One region of the Terribacillus sp. DMT04 genome, then DNA from elsewhere that is predicted to be linked to it. Evidence: predicted binding sites of a transcription regulator. Region 1 holds the regulator's gene; each other region holds the start of a gene.

Region 1 (3,161 bases):
CTTTATTAGAAAGGATGCAAAATAATGAACAAAAGGAAGTTTCTTCAGGTACTGGCATTATCCATCATGATGGGGTCACTGCTGCTGTCTGTACTTTTATCATTTTTAACGGAGATACACCCTGATTACATAGATATACTTAAAATAGTTGCTTTGTGTGTTGCGCTGGGTGCGATGATTCTCTCATTTATCGTGAATGACAATTGACTGGTTCAGTAGAGAGGGAACGCAAAAAGCTACTGCGTTCCCTCTGGATTAGCCTCTCGGTGGAAATGGGTCGTTGCCATAAGAGTCGCGTTCTCTTATTTTTCCGTCTTTTCCGTGGATGAAATGCTCTCCTTCTCCTTTCTTCGCGGCTTCTTTCCCGTAACTCATGGCTTCCTTTTGCGTATCAAAATGAGCAGATGCTCTTTTCGCACCTTCTTTTTTCACCTGCCAATTGCCGTTCCCATCAGGTGTAGTATGATAATTCGCCATATTTTCACCTCCACTAGTTGTATACCACCAATGCATCAATTGAATTCCTCTTTTACATGCAGAAATAAATCTCTAAGGACTACCATGATGTATTTATCAACGACATAGCTAAAAGGGCATGAGTTACTTGCTTTATGAAAAATAAGAGCATAGCAAAAGGAGCTTTGGAAAACAGCTTTTGGAAGGTGACGCCAGGAATACTGCTAAGCGCACTCCGCACCGAAATGAAACTAGCGAATAGCAAAGAAGAGGAGCTTGCCTGGTAGGTAAGCTCCTCTTCATTTACACAGCTATTTTATCTTTCTTTAAGATAATAATCATCCGTATTATGCTCATTTTTGCGGTAGCTTCGTGTGTATCCGCATTTACATGTATCAGAAACACTATCAATCTTGTGGCGGCCTCTTATTTTGCAAACTAACTTGTAAATCAGCTTCACGATTCCACCTTCTTTCTAACATTTGGTTATTAAATCATATTCTAATATACCCAAAAAGTGTGTCGAAAATTGCTAGAAAGTATGTAAAATTTATGAAAAAAATCGGCCGAAACCGATTCTACTGAATAGAACGGTATAGGCCGATTACTTTACCGAGAATACTTACATTAGAAAGAATAATAGGATCCATTGTACTGTTCTCCGGCTGCAGGCGGATTTGGTTCTCTTCTTTGAAGAAACGTTTTACAGTTGCTTCATTGTCCTCTGTCATTGCCACAACAATTTCGCCGTTTTGAGCAGTCTGCTGCTGCTTCACAATAACCATGTCGCCATCTAATATGCCTGCTTCAATCATACTTTCTCCAACTACGACTAAGACGAAGATATTATCATCCGGGCCGACGAGATGATTCGGGACCGGCACATACTCTTCAATATTCTCCACTGCTGTAATAGGAATACCAGCAGTGACTTTACCAATTACTGGCGCATAGTTCGGTTCACCGTGAGGAATATCTGTCTGATCCCCGCTCTCAAGCGAGAGAACTTCAATAGCTCTGGGCTTCGTTGGGTCCCGGCGGATAAGTCCTTTTTTCTCCAAGCGGGAAAGATGGCCGTGTACGGTGGAGCTGGATGCCAGCCCGACTGCCTCACCGATTTCTCTAACGGATGGCGGATAGCCTTTATCTAGAACTTGCTCTTTTATGTAAGCTAAAATTGCTTCCTGTCTTTTCGATAGTTTCATCATGTATCGAACACCCCGTGCATATATTTTTATTACATACATTATATCATGATAGATTTCAATATACAAACATCCGTTCGAAAAAACCCCTTGACTAGAACCTGTGTTCGTATATAATGGAATTAACGATAAGAACGCTTGTTCCTAAATATCTATTTTATTTGGAGGAATCTACTATGTTAAAGAAACTATCAAAATCTGATTTGTTCTATTATGTATTATTCGGCTTCACGCTTTTCTTCCTATACTTTACACTTGTGATGAGTGTTTAATTAGCTGAATGAGAGGATACACCAATGAAAGCAGTTATCTATTGCAGAGTTAGTACAGAAAAAGACGAGCAGGCTAGCTCGATTGAACGGCAGCGTGAGGAGCTTATCAGTCTTGCTGCCACATCTAATATTGAGGTCATCGATATCATCGAAGAAAAACAGAGCGGATACGAGATTGAACGGCCCGGTATTTTTAAGATGCTAGATTTATTTACGGCTGGAGAAGCAGATTGCCTTTTAATCCAGGATGAAACACGACTGGGCAGGGGGAATACGAAGATTGCTCTGTTCCACCACCTCCAGAAGCTGGAGGTAATGGTCTATACATTAAATCAGCAAGGCGAATTTCAGCTGTCAGAATCGGATGGTATGGTACTTCGAATCGTAGGAATTGTAGAAGAATACCAGCGGAAGATTCACAATATGAAAATTAAAAGAGGCATGCGGCGCGCCATTGCCGGCGGTTATGATCCGAGTAAGAATCTGAGTAATCAGCAAGCTGCACCTGGCAGAGAACGAATTGAATTCCCGATTGAAGAAGTTGTACGGCTGCGTAACAACAAGCTGACGTTCCATGAAATCAGCTCTGTTCTGCGGGGGATGGGGTTTGCCGTTTCAAAAGCGACCGTACATAGAAGGTACCAGGAGTATGTTTCGCTTGAAACAGACGACACTAGCAGGTAACATAGTTTATGTTAACTTTAATGCTTAAAGGAGCATACACATATGATATCCAAAGACAAATTGGCGCGCATCAATGCGTTAGCACATAAAGCAAAAACAGAAGGTCTCTCTTTAGGGGAACAGAAAGAGCAGAAAGAACTAAGACAAGAATACTTGAAGAATGTTCGCTCTTCTTTTAAGAATCAATTTAAGACAATGACAGTCGTGGACCGTGAAGGCAACGATGTTACACCAGAGAAAGTAAAAAAGCTGCGTGATGAAGAATAAGAAGGAAATGGCTGACATTGTGTACAGCCTTTCCTTCTTTTTTCTATTATAAATCCTTGTTTATTAAGCGATTTCAGTATAGGATGAACAAGAGTACATAATAAGTTAAGTGAAAGGGATGTTCACATGGTTCATACAACAGAATTGCTTTCTATTAATACAATTCGTACGCTATCAATTGATGCAATTGAGGCTGCTAATTCCGGTCATCCAGGAATGCCGATGGGTGCTGCACCGATGGCTTACACGCTATTTACGGATTTCATGACACACAATC
Region 2 (3,161 bases), 470 kb from region 1:
GCAATTCCTTTTCCTGCAGGACCTCAATTTGCGCAGCCAGATTATCAAAACCCCTATGGCGTGGAGCCAGCGCGCAATGATTTCTATGAACCATCTCCGGCGCAAGATTTACCGGGCGATGAGCAAGAAGATAAATAATATCAAAAAAGCCCCTTCCATTTTGAAGGGGCTTTGAATTTATAATATACCATGTTCCTCGAAAATGCGGTGCATATCCTGACGGTACTTATCTTCCAAAGCGGATACTTCTGCTTTTGACAGTCCGGCATGCTGAATATGATTCCTAAGTATCAGGGTCGCTTTTTCTTCTGAGAAAATGCTCGCCATGTTCGCCTCGCTCTTCGCTTCCACGTAGTGAAGGTACTTTTGCTGCGCAGTGTTTCTCAAATCTATCCCCGCCTTCATGATTATCTGTCTTTTTCTATACCACATATAATCGTAAGTTAAACCAAAAAAGTGTGGGTCTTTGTGAATTTTTTTTGAAAAAAAGCGGATAGTAACCTGCTTTTAGGTGAAAATAGAGAAAAAGAAACGGAATAGGGGTGGAAGATAATGAGACGTTTACTTGCCATTTGCGGTCTTTTCTTAATTATTTTTCCGAGTTTGACAGCTGAGGCTGCGGATCCGGTTGAAGTAGAGGTCGTTTTAAAGCGGCATTATATTGACGGCAACGAGACCGTCGTCACCCATCTGGAGAAGATTTATGCCATGGAGGATTTCTGGTCGACCTACCATGATTGGCAGTTAGTTACTCAGAAAGAGGGACAAGTTGTCTTAAAACAGGATGTGATGGATATTTCTCCTTCGCTTAAAAAAGATGGCTATTTTGGAATATACAAAGGTAAGTTAACCATTTTTGAGGGACGTCCAATAGATCAGCAAGCTATCCAATCATTTTATCAAATCAATAAAGGAAAACTGGAAAGCCATCAGGCAAAACAACTGGAAGAAGGAATAAGAATTCAATCGAAAGAAGTTTATGAAGAAGTTCTAGAAGCCTTTCGATCCAAAAATGAGTTAAAAGCATTGCCAAGTTAGAAATAAATAACCTAAGTAAAATCCGAGCTATGAAAATTCTTTAAATAGAATTGGCATTAGTTCGGATTGTTTTATATGCATTGCATCTTGTAACTGCCGCCTGCTAAGCGTTCGATTGGTGCTTTGAATGATGCAAAAATGTCCTATCCAATTATGAAGTTATTCGGAAGCAGCATACAACAGTTATTGGTACCTGTCCGGTCCTGTTTTTCGCTTTAAGCCTTATACGAACATACGCTTGTGTGGTAAACTAGTAACAAGTTATTGTAGCAGGTAGGAGAGAAGCAGGATGATAGCGTATATAAAAGGTAATATCACAGGAATTACAGAGGAAGCAGTACTCGTGGAAGCCCACGGTGTCGGTTATGAAATTATCTGTCCGAACCCTTTCCAATTTCAAATGGAAGAAGGCAAGGAGGCGCTTGTTCATACATACCACTATGTACGCGAAGATGCGCAAACGTTGTTCGGATTTAAAAATACAGAAGATAAGTTTTTATTTCAAAAATTGCTTGGTGTATCAGGAATAGGGCCGAAAAACGCGTTGCAAATTCTTGCTGGCGTAAACGTGGAGGAATTTGTGGCAGCCATTGAGCGGGAAGACGATAAGTTCCTGACCAGTTTCCCTGGTGTAGGAAAGAAGACGGCCCGTCAAATGGTGCTCGATTTGAAAGGTAAGCTCGTCTATATGGTCTCACTCACTGCGATTGAAGCATCGGCAGGAACGGAGAGCAATACATCCCAGAAACGTGCTGCACTAGAAGATGCCGAAGACGCCATGCGCGCACTTGGTTATCAGGATCGCGAAATTAAAGCGGTCTTGCCGCAGCTTAAGAAAGAAGACAGCGATAGTGCCGATTATTTAATAAAGAAAGGTTTGGCTTTGTTAAGTCAAAAGAAATAAAGGAGTGCGAAGATGGAAGATCGCATGATTACGAACGAATTGAAGCAAGAAGACGAAGTAATCGAGTTGAGTTTGCGCCCGACTACACTCAAGCAATATATTGGGCAGCATAAGGCAAAAGAAAATTTAGCCATCTTTATTGAAGCTGCCAAGATGCGTGACGAACCGCTGGATCATGTGCTGCTGTATGGGCCGCCAGGTTTAGGTAAAACGACGATGGCATCCATCATTGCGAATGAAATGGGTGTGTCGTTTCGAACGACAAGCGGACCAGCCATTGAGAAGGCAGGAGACCTTGCCGCGATACTCAGCTCACTGGAAGCTGGTGATGTGCTGTTTATTGATGAGATTCACCGGCTGCCGCGTGCGGTTGAGGAAATTCTTTATCCGGCTATGGAAGACTTCTGCCTGGATATTGTCATTGGCACAGGGCCGAGTGCCCGCAGTGTCCGTCTTGATCTTCCGCCATTTACATTGGTTGGGGCAACAACACGTGCAGGCCTTTTATCAGCACCGTTACGAGATCGTTTCGGCGTGTTGAGCAGGCTGGAATTTTATCAAACAGAAGATTTAGCTAGTATTGTGGAGCGGACGGCGGTCATTTTTGATGTGGAAATTGAACCTTCTGCTGCGCTTGAAGTAGCATTACGATCAAGAGGAACACCTCGTATTGCAAATCGACTGCTGAAACGGGTGCGCGATATCTCCCAAGTAAAGGGTGAAGATTATATTACGAAGGAAACAACGCATATAGCTTTAAATAAGCTGCAAGTGGACGCCAAAGGACTTGATCATATTGATCACAAACTGCTGACAACGATTATTGATCATTTCCGCGGCGGGCCGGTCGGACTGGATACAATCAGCGCCACTATCGGAGAAGAATCACAGACGATTGAAGACGTTTATGAGCCGTATTTGCTGCAGATTGGCTTCATACAGCGTACACCGCGCGGGCGAATTGTCACGCCGCTTGCTTATGCCCACTTCGACCGCGAGGTGCCAAAGGCTTGACCGGCATTGGAAAAATCTTTATTCTTATAGGCGTTGTGTGTATTTTAATCGGCCTGGTTATGTCGTTTATCGGCAAACTGCCGGGAGATATCGTTTTTAAGAAAGGGAACACGACAGTTTACTTTCCGATTGTCACGTCGATTGTAATTAGTATTGTACTGTCGCTCATTTTGTTCCTATTCAACAAATTTCGCTGATACAGACT
Region 3 (3,161 bases), 890 kb from region 1:
GACGGTTATCCATTGCTGACGGCAGACGGAAGCCATGGTCCACAAGCACTTTCTTTCTGGCTTGGTCACCATTAAACATTCCCCTGATTTGCGGCAGCGTAACATGAGACTCATCAACTACTACAACGAAATCGTCTGGGAAGAAGTCCAGTAATGTGTACGGCGTTGCTCCCGCTTCACGGAAAGTAAGATGACGGGAATAGTTCTCGATACCAGAACAAAAGCCCATCTCGCGCATCATTTCCAAGTCATAGTTTGTACGCTGTTCTAAGCGCTGTGCTTCGAGCAATTTGCCTTGCTCATTGAATACAGCAAGCTGTTCTTTGAGTTCTTCCTCGATATTGCTAATCGCTTTTTTCAAGTTCTCCTCACGCGTTACGAAGTGGGAAGCCGGGAAGATGGCAACATGTTCGCGGTCGCCGATTATCTCGCCTGTCAGCGCATCTACTTCCCGAATGCGATCGATTTCATCACCAAAGAACTCAAAACGAATGCAATGTTCTTCTTTCGAAGCGGGAATAACCTCGACAGAATCTCCACGTACGCGGAATGTACCACGCTGGAAGTCAATGTCGTTTCTTGCATACTGGATATCAACAAGGTTGCGGAGCAGTTCATCCCGGTCTTTCTCCATCCCGACACGAACAGAAAGAACTTGGCTCTTATATTCCTCCGGGGAACCTAAACCATAGATGCAGGATACACTTGCTACAATCAGCACATCATTCCGCTCGAAAAGAGAAGATGTGGCGGAGTGGCGCAGTTTATCAATCTCATCATTGATGCTGGCATCTTTCTCGATGAATGTATCTGTCTGCGGTACATAAGCTTCCGGCTGGTAGTAGTCATAATAACTTACAAAATACTCTACAGCATTGTTCGGAAAGAATTCTTTAAACTCACTGTACAGCTGTCCTGCTAGTGTTTTGTTATGGGCTATTACAAGTGTCGGACGGTTTATTTCCTTCACCATATTCGAAATCGTGAACGTTTTACCAGTACCTGTCGCTCCAAGCAATGTTTGGTGGCGCTTTTGCTGGTGAATACCATCGACTAAGTGATCAATTGCCCGCGGCTGATCGCCTTGCGGGCTATATTTGGATACTAACTCAAACGTTTCATTTTCCTTCAACGCCAATTTCCTCCGTTCTTCTAATTACTCATATGATAGCATAAAATATATAAAAATACGAACAAACATTCGTTTAAAATTCTGTATACCTGCTAGTATAGATGTTTACCTAATCTCCGAAACATAAACACAGCAGATAGCAAAAAGCCGTCAAAAATGACGGCTTTATCTATTAGTTAGCAGTTTGGTCGTATTGGTTGACCTCAAACAGATCAATCAAATCAACTTTCGGGTTTTTATCCGTGAACCAGCGAAGGGCAAAATCATTCTTGAACAATGCCAAGTATTCCCCTTCACGATCCTGCGCGAGCAAACTGCGCTCGTCGAACAGGCGTTCATCCACTTGCTCAGCTTTCAGCCAGCGCGGGATGCGTTCCCCCATGGATTCCAATACTACTTCTACATTATACTCGTTTTTCATTCGATATTCGAATACTTCGTACTGCAGCTCCCCAACTGCGCCAAGGATGAAGCTGTCATCACGTTTTCCGCGGAACAACTGAATCGCTCCTTCTTGCACAAGCTGCTCAATTCCTTTTCTAAATTGTTTTGCTTTCATCACGTTTTTCGCTGTTACCTTTTTAAATACTTCCGGCGGGAACTGCGGCAGCTCATCGAATTCAAAGTTCGCTTTACCTTCTACCAGTGTATCTCCGATTCGGTAAATGTTCGGATCATATATCCCGATAATATCTCCAGCAAAAGCTTCTTCCACTGTATCACGGGAAGAAGCAACGAATTGCTGTGACTGCGAAAGTTTAATCGGTTTTGTAGAACGTGCAAGCTGGACGCTCATGCCTCGTTCGAACTTCCCTGAGCAAACGCGCAGAAAAGCAATCCGGTCACGGTGGGCCGGGTTCATATTTGCTTGAATCTTGAAAATAAATCCTGAGAATTCTTCTTTATCCGGTGATACAACTCCGTCTGTTGTGCGGCGGCCTCCTGGAGAAGGTGCCATGCTGACAAATGTGTCAAAGAAAGTCTGCACGCCGAATGGCGCTAGGGCGCTGCCAAAGAATACAGGTGTCTGTTCCCCTGCAAGTACACGGTCGAGAGAGAATTGATCGCCAGCTTCTTCTAGTAATTCCAGCTCTCCCTTTGTGTCTTCAAAGGCAGATTGATTAGTCAAATCAGCATAAGCCGGGTCATCCAGTTCGTCATACGGAATATACGTTTCTTCTTCATTCCCGTTAAAGCGGACAAATTGTTCGTTATGACGGTCGAAGATACCTAGGAAACGTTTGCCCATACCTGCTGGCCAGTTCATTGGATATGTCTCGATATCTAGTACTTGTTCAATCTCTTCCAAAAGCTCTAATGGCTCTCGGCCTTCACGGTCCAGTTTATTGATGAAAGTGAAAATTGGAATACCGCGCATACGACAAACTTTAAACAGCTTCAGCGTTTGTGCTTCGATACCCTTTGTAGCATCAATAATCATAACAACACTATCCACTGCTGTTAATGTTCGGTATGTGTCTTCACTGAAATCTTCGTGTCCCGGTGTATCCAGGATATTCACTTGATAATCTTTATACGGGAAGTTCATTACAGACGATGTAACGGAAATTCCACGCTGTTTCTCGATTTCCATCCAGTCGGATGTTGCGAACTTACCAGATTTCTTTCCTTTAACAGTACCCGCCGAACGAATAAGGTTACCAAAGACGAGCAGCTTCTCAGTCAGTGTCGTCTTCCCGGCATCCGGGTGGGATATAATTGCGAAAGTCTTACGTTTTTGTACTTCTTCATTTATTTTCATCGGTTCATTACCTGCCGTTCTGTTAGCATTCGTAGAGCGTGTCTATCAACGTGGGCGTTTTTTATCACACTGCGTTAAACCTTCTTTCCGCTCAAAAATCAGTCTTTCTCTACTATACCTAATATTAGTTGCTTTAGGCAATATCTTCTCTTAGATGGTTTTTTATTGACCCGCACAATGAAAACGCTTTACTATAATACTAATAAGATTTTCAACACAATTCGATTTATCCTGAGGAGAGACAATCATGCTAAAAAAACTATTCGG
Region 4 (3,161 bases), 140 kb from region 1:
TGCCCAAATGCCAATCAGCGGTATGCAATAGTTTCATACGAATTCCTCCTGCTATTATTCTAGCATGATTTGTTTAAGGGTGGTATGGGAAGAACCGCCAGGAAATTGCTAGTTCTGCTTTCTTCGGTGGAACGGACATTGTGCAGGTGAGGAATTGTCATCATGGAGGAAGTATTGTTTCCATTCCAGATTGTCTTTGTTACCGTAAGCATTCAAATCAGGATGAACATCGTTGGAATCATACGCGCGTATCCGTTGCCGAATTTTATTCTTTATCGCTGCTGCAGGCTTCGGCTTTGATTGAAACTCCTCCAACACCCATCTAGGTGTGATTGCTAGCATCATACACGGAAAGTTCCGGCTCTTTTTCACTATATGAGACGGTGTAGCGCAGTACATAAAATACTTTTCTTCTCCAAAGCAATACTCCCAAAGTATCTCTTTAGGATCTTCAGGAATTTGGTCAGGCCAGTCATTTGTATCATAGGCAGTCGCCTTGCTTAGCAGCTCCCAGAAGATTTGGAAATAAGCCGGAACATCCAACTGAAGCGCTTGCTGTTTTGCTGTATCAAAAAACACAATCAGGGAAGTATAAGAACCTAACTCTCTTGCACTCTTTCCATATGCCTCTAATAAACCGGCCAATTGTTTGGCCGCATCTTCTGTTGTTGGATCATCAGCAAAGCCATAGCGGAATTGGTCAAGCGCATGGCCTGCAGTTGCTGGAATACAAGGAAACTTACTTTCTTGATCAGATAGTTTGCTATGAAAGCTCTGGAGCATATCTTGCTGCCATAAGGTTAGCTCGTGATAGTCAGAATTGTGGATATCAAACAAGGTGGTCATCGCACGTTCTCCTTTTATCTGGTTATATCCCTAGTACAATATTCAGGAAGAAGTGCGGAGGTGATTATAGCTGTTAAGAAGAAATGCGCCACGAGGTTGTTTGTGGCTGCATGGCGAGAATCTGATCCAGTCGAAATGTGCGCTGCTGTTTTCGCAAATAACAATAACCAGTAACAGATGTTTCTGTTATACGATCTATCTGTATACGGCGTTTGGTTACCGATCCATCTTTTGCCATATAAATCATTATCACTTGCTGCTTCAAAAATTTTGCCACTGCGCTTTGTTTCATTTTAGATCCCTGCTTTCTGCTTATTATTTACTTGTATTATATACGAACAAATGTTCTTTGTCACTTGAAAAAGGAACACGCGTTCGTATATAATGAGAACAGGAGGAATGATGTATGGTGCATGATCGAGGAAAAATAAAATGGACATCCTTAATGCTGCCGGAGCATGTAGAGATGCTGCAGCAAATGGGGCGTGAAATTGGCATTGAAAAGGCGCCACTTTTAGATGAACAGCAACTGGAAGAGCTGGAACAAAAAGTCCGGCTGATTCAAATAGGAACAACAAAAGCACGTATTAGTTATAGCAGCGGCAGCAACGTAAATAAAGTCTCAGGTATTGTGACCGGGTTGAAACCAGCTGAACAATATCTGCTTCTTGATACGGCAGACCGTTTGTATCCTGTTCGTATTCCGTTTAATCAGCTAATCGATATCTCATTTCATTAAAAAATACCGCTCCCGGCTGGGAACGGCATATCAAAAAGTCAGTTTATACTGCAGTACTTTCAGAGGAAACATCATCTGAACGATATTTTTTTGTATCCAATTCTCCTAGAGAACGGCTTGTTACCAGGCCGGATACCATGGATCCGCTCACATTTACCGCTGTACGGCCCATATCTATAAGTGGCTCAATCGATATCAATACACCTGCTAAAGCTACTGGCAAGTTCATCGTGGAGAGAACAATTAAAGAAGCAAATGTTGCGCCCCCACCAACACCAGCTACACCGAACGAACTAATCATGACGACAAGTATGAGTGTGAAAAGGAAAGACGGCGACAAGGGATTAATACCTTGTGAAGGTGCAATCATGACAGCCAGCATAGCTGGATAAATGCCAGCGCAGCCATTCTGCCCAATTGTAATACCAAACGAAGCAGAGAAGTTCGCAATAGACTCTGGAACGCCCAGCTTATTCCGTTGTGCATCAACATTTAATGGTAACGTTCCTGCACTGGTGCGTGAAGTGAAGGCAAATGCCAGAACAGGCATAACTTTTTTCACATATTGTTTTGGACTAAGTCCCATAACAGTCAAAATAAGCAAATGAACCAGGAACATGGCAATCAGCGCCACATAAGAAGCAATAACAAACTTACCTAGTGTTGCGATGGCATTAAAATCACTTCCTGCAACTGTTCTGGCCATTAAAGCAAGTATCCCGTAGGGTGTAAGTCGTAATACGAGTGTTACAATACGCATCACAATACTGTGCAAGGACTCCACCGTTTTCTGGAAAAAATCAGCTTGTTCAGGATGTTTTCTTCTTACTCCCAAGTAAGCGACCCCAACAAATGCTGCAAAGATGACCACTGCTATTGTAGATGTTGGCCGAGCTCCAGTTAAGTCCTGGAATGGATTAGTTGGGAGGAACTCCAATATTTTCTGCGGCACTGTTGTACTCTGTACATCAGTTAAACGCTCTTCTAATTCCTGCCCCCTCGCTTCCTCGGCAGCACTTGTATTAACATCAATCGCTTTCAGGTCAAATCCGACAGCGGATGCAACACCGATAGCAGCTGCAATAGCTGTTGTTAAAAGCAATGTTCCAATTACCAGCCCGCTGATTTTACCCAGATTGGCGGACTTCTTCAATCTCGTAAACGCTGCAACGATAGAAATGAAGACAAGCGGCATAACAATCATTTGCAGAAGTTTAACATATCCGCTTCCCACAATTCCAAACCAATCGTTTGTCTGAGTAATCGTGTCGGAGGCAGGCTGATAGATTAATTGCAGAGCAACTCCAAATACTATCCCAAGCCCTAATCCGGTCAATACGCGTTTTGAAAAGGAAACATGTTTCTTTTGCATCCAATAGAGTACAAAAAGCAATCCTAATAAAACAACAATATTAATAGCTGTAAATAAGTCCAAACCAAATTCTCCTCTCCAAAATCAATAATCCCTATCAGTTAAGTATGAATTGAACCTTTTTTACAATAGCATGTTGGAAAGATTATGTAAATATTTTTTATTTACAAAAGATGCTCCTGCATGCAGCAGTAGCAGAATCTG

What was found. Region 1 encodes LexA, which represses DNA repair genes until DNA is damaged. Its sites were predicted from a motif close to CGAACATATGTTCG; they were not measured.
Region 2: the regulator LexA is predicted to act here: its motif matches at 1,266-1,279, upstream of ruvA (Holliday junction branch migration protein RuvA).
Region 3: the regulator LexA is predicted to act here: its motif matches at 1,191-1,204, upstream of uvrB (excinuclease ABC subunit UvrB).
Region 4: the regulator LexA is predicted to act here: its motif matches at 1,182-1,195, upstream of KS242_RS09165 (WYL domain-containing protein).

Annotation. Positions count from the first base shown of each region.
Region 1 covers NZ_CP077639.1:1,590,883-1,594,043, forward strand. Annotated here, with positions in the region: gene KS242_RS08460 (hypothetical protein) at 25-207, shown strand; gene KS242_RS08465 (DUF2188 domain-containing protein) at 256-477, opposite strand; gene lexA (transcriptional repressor LexA) at 1,035-1,664, opposite strand; gene KS242_RS08475 (YneB family resolvase-like protein) at 1,958-2,617, shown strand; gene KS242_RS08480 (DUF896 domain-containing protein) at 2,660-2,884, shown strand; gene tkt (transketolase) at 3,011-3,161, shown strand, end outside.
Region 2 covers NZ_CP077639.1:2,057,318-2,060,478, reverse strand. Annotated here, with positions in the region: gene KS242_RS10955 (LysM peptidoglycan-binding domain-containing protein) at 1-138, shown strand, start outside; gene KS242_RS10950 (hypothetical protein) at 178-387, opposite strand; gene KS242_RS10945 (BofC C-terminal domain-containing protein) at 553-1,038, shown strand; gene ruvA (Holliday junction branch migration protein RuvA) at 1,328-1,942, shown strand; gene ruvB (Holliday junction branch migration DNA helicase RuvB) at 1,955-2,956, shown strand; gene KS242_RS10930 (DUF2905 domain-containing protein) at 2,953-3,153, shown strand.
Region 3 covers NZ_CP077639.1:2,478,774-2,481,934, forward strand. Annotated here, with positions in the region: gene uvrB (excinuclease ABC subunit UvrB) at 1-1,132, opposite strand, end outside; gene KS242_RS13125 (peptide chain release factor 3) at 1,305-2,894, opposite strand; gene KS242_RS13130 (PTS sugar transporter subunit IIA) at 3,142-3,161, shown strand, end outside.
Region 4 covers NZ_CP077639.1:1,733,768-1,736,928, forward strand. Annotated here, with positions in the region: gene KS242_RS09155 (exonuclease SbcCD subunit D) at 1-37, opposite strand, end outside; gene KS242_RS09160 (YqcI/YcgG family protein) at 109-846, opposite strand; gene KS242_RS09165 (WYL domain-containing protein) at 920-1,138, opposite strand; gene KS242_RS09170 (YolD-like family protein) at 1,253-1,585, shown strand; gene KS242_RS09175 (L-cystine transporter) at 1,629-3,020, opposite strand.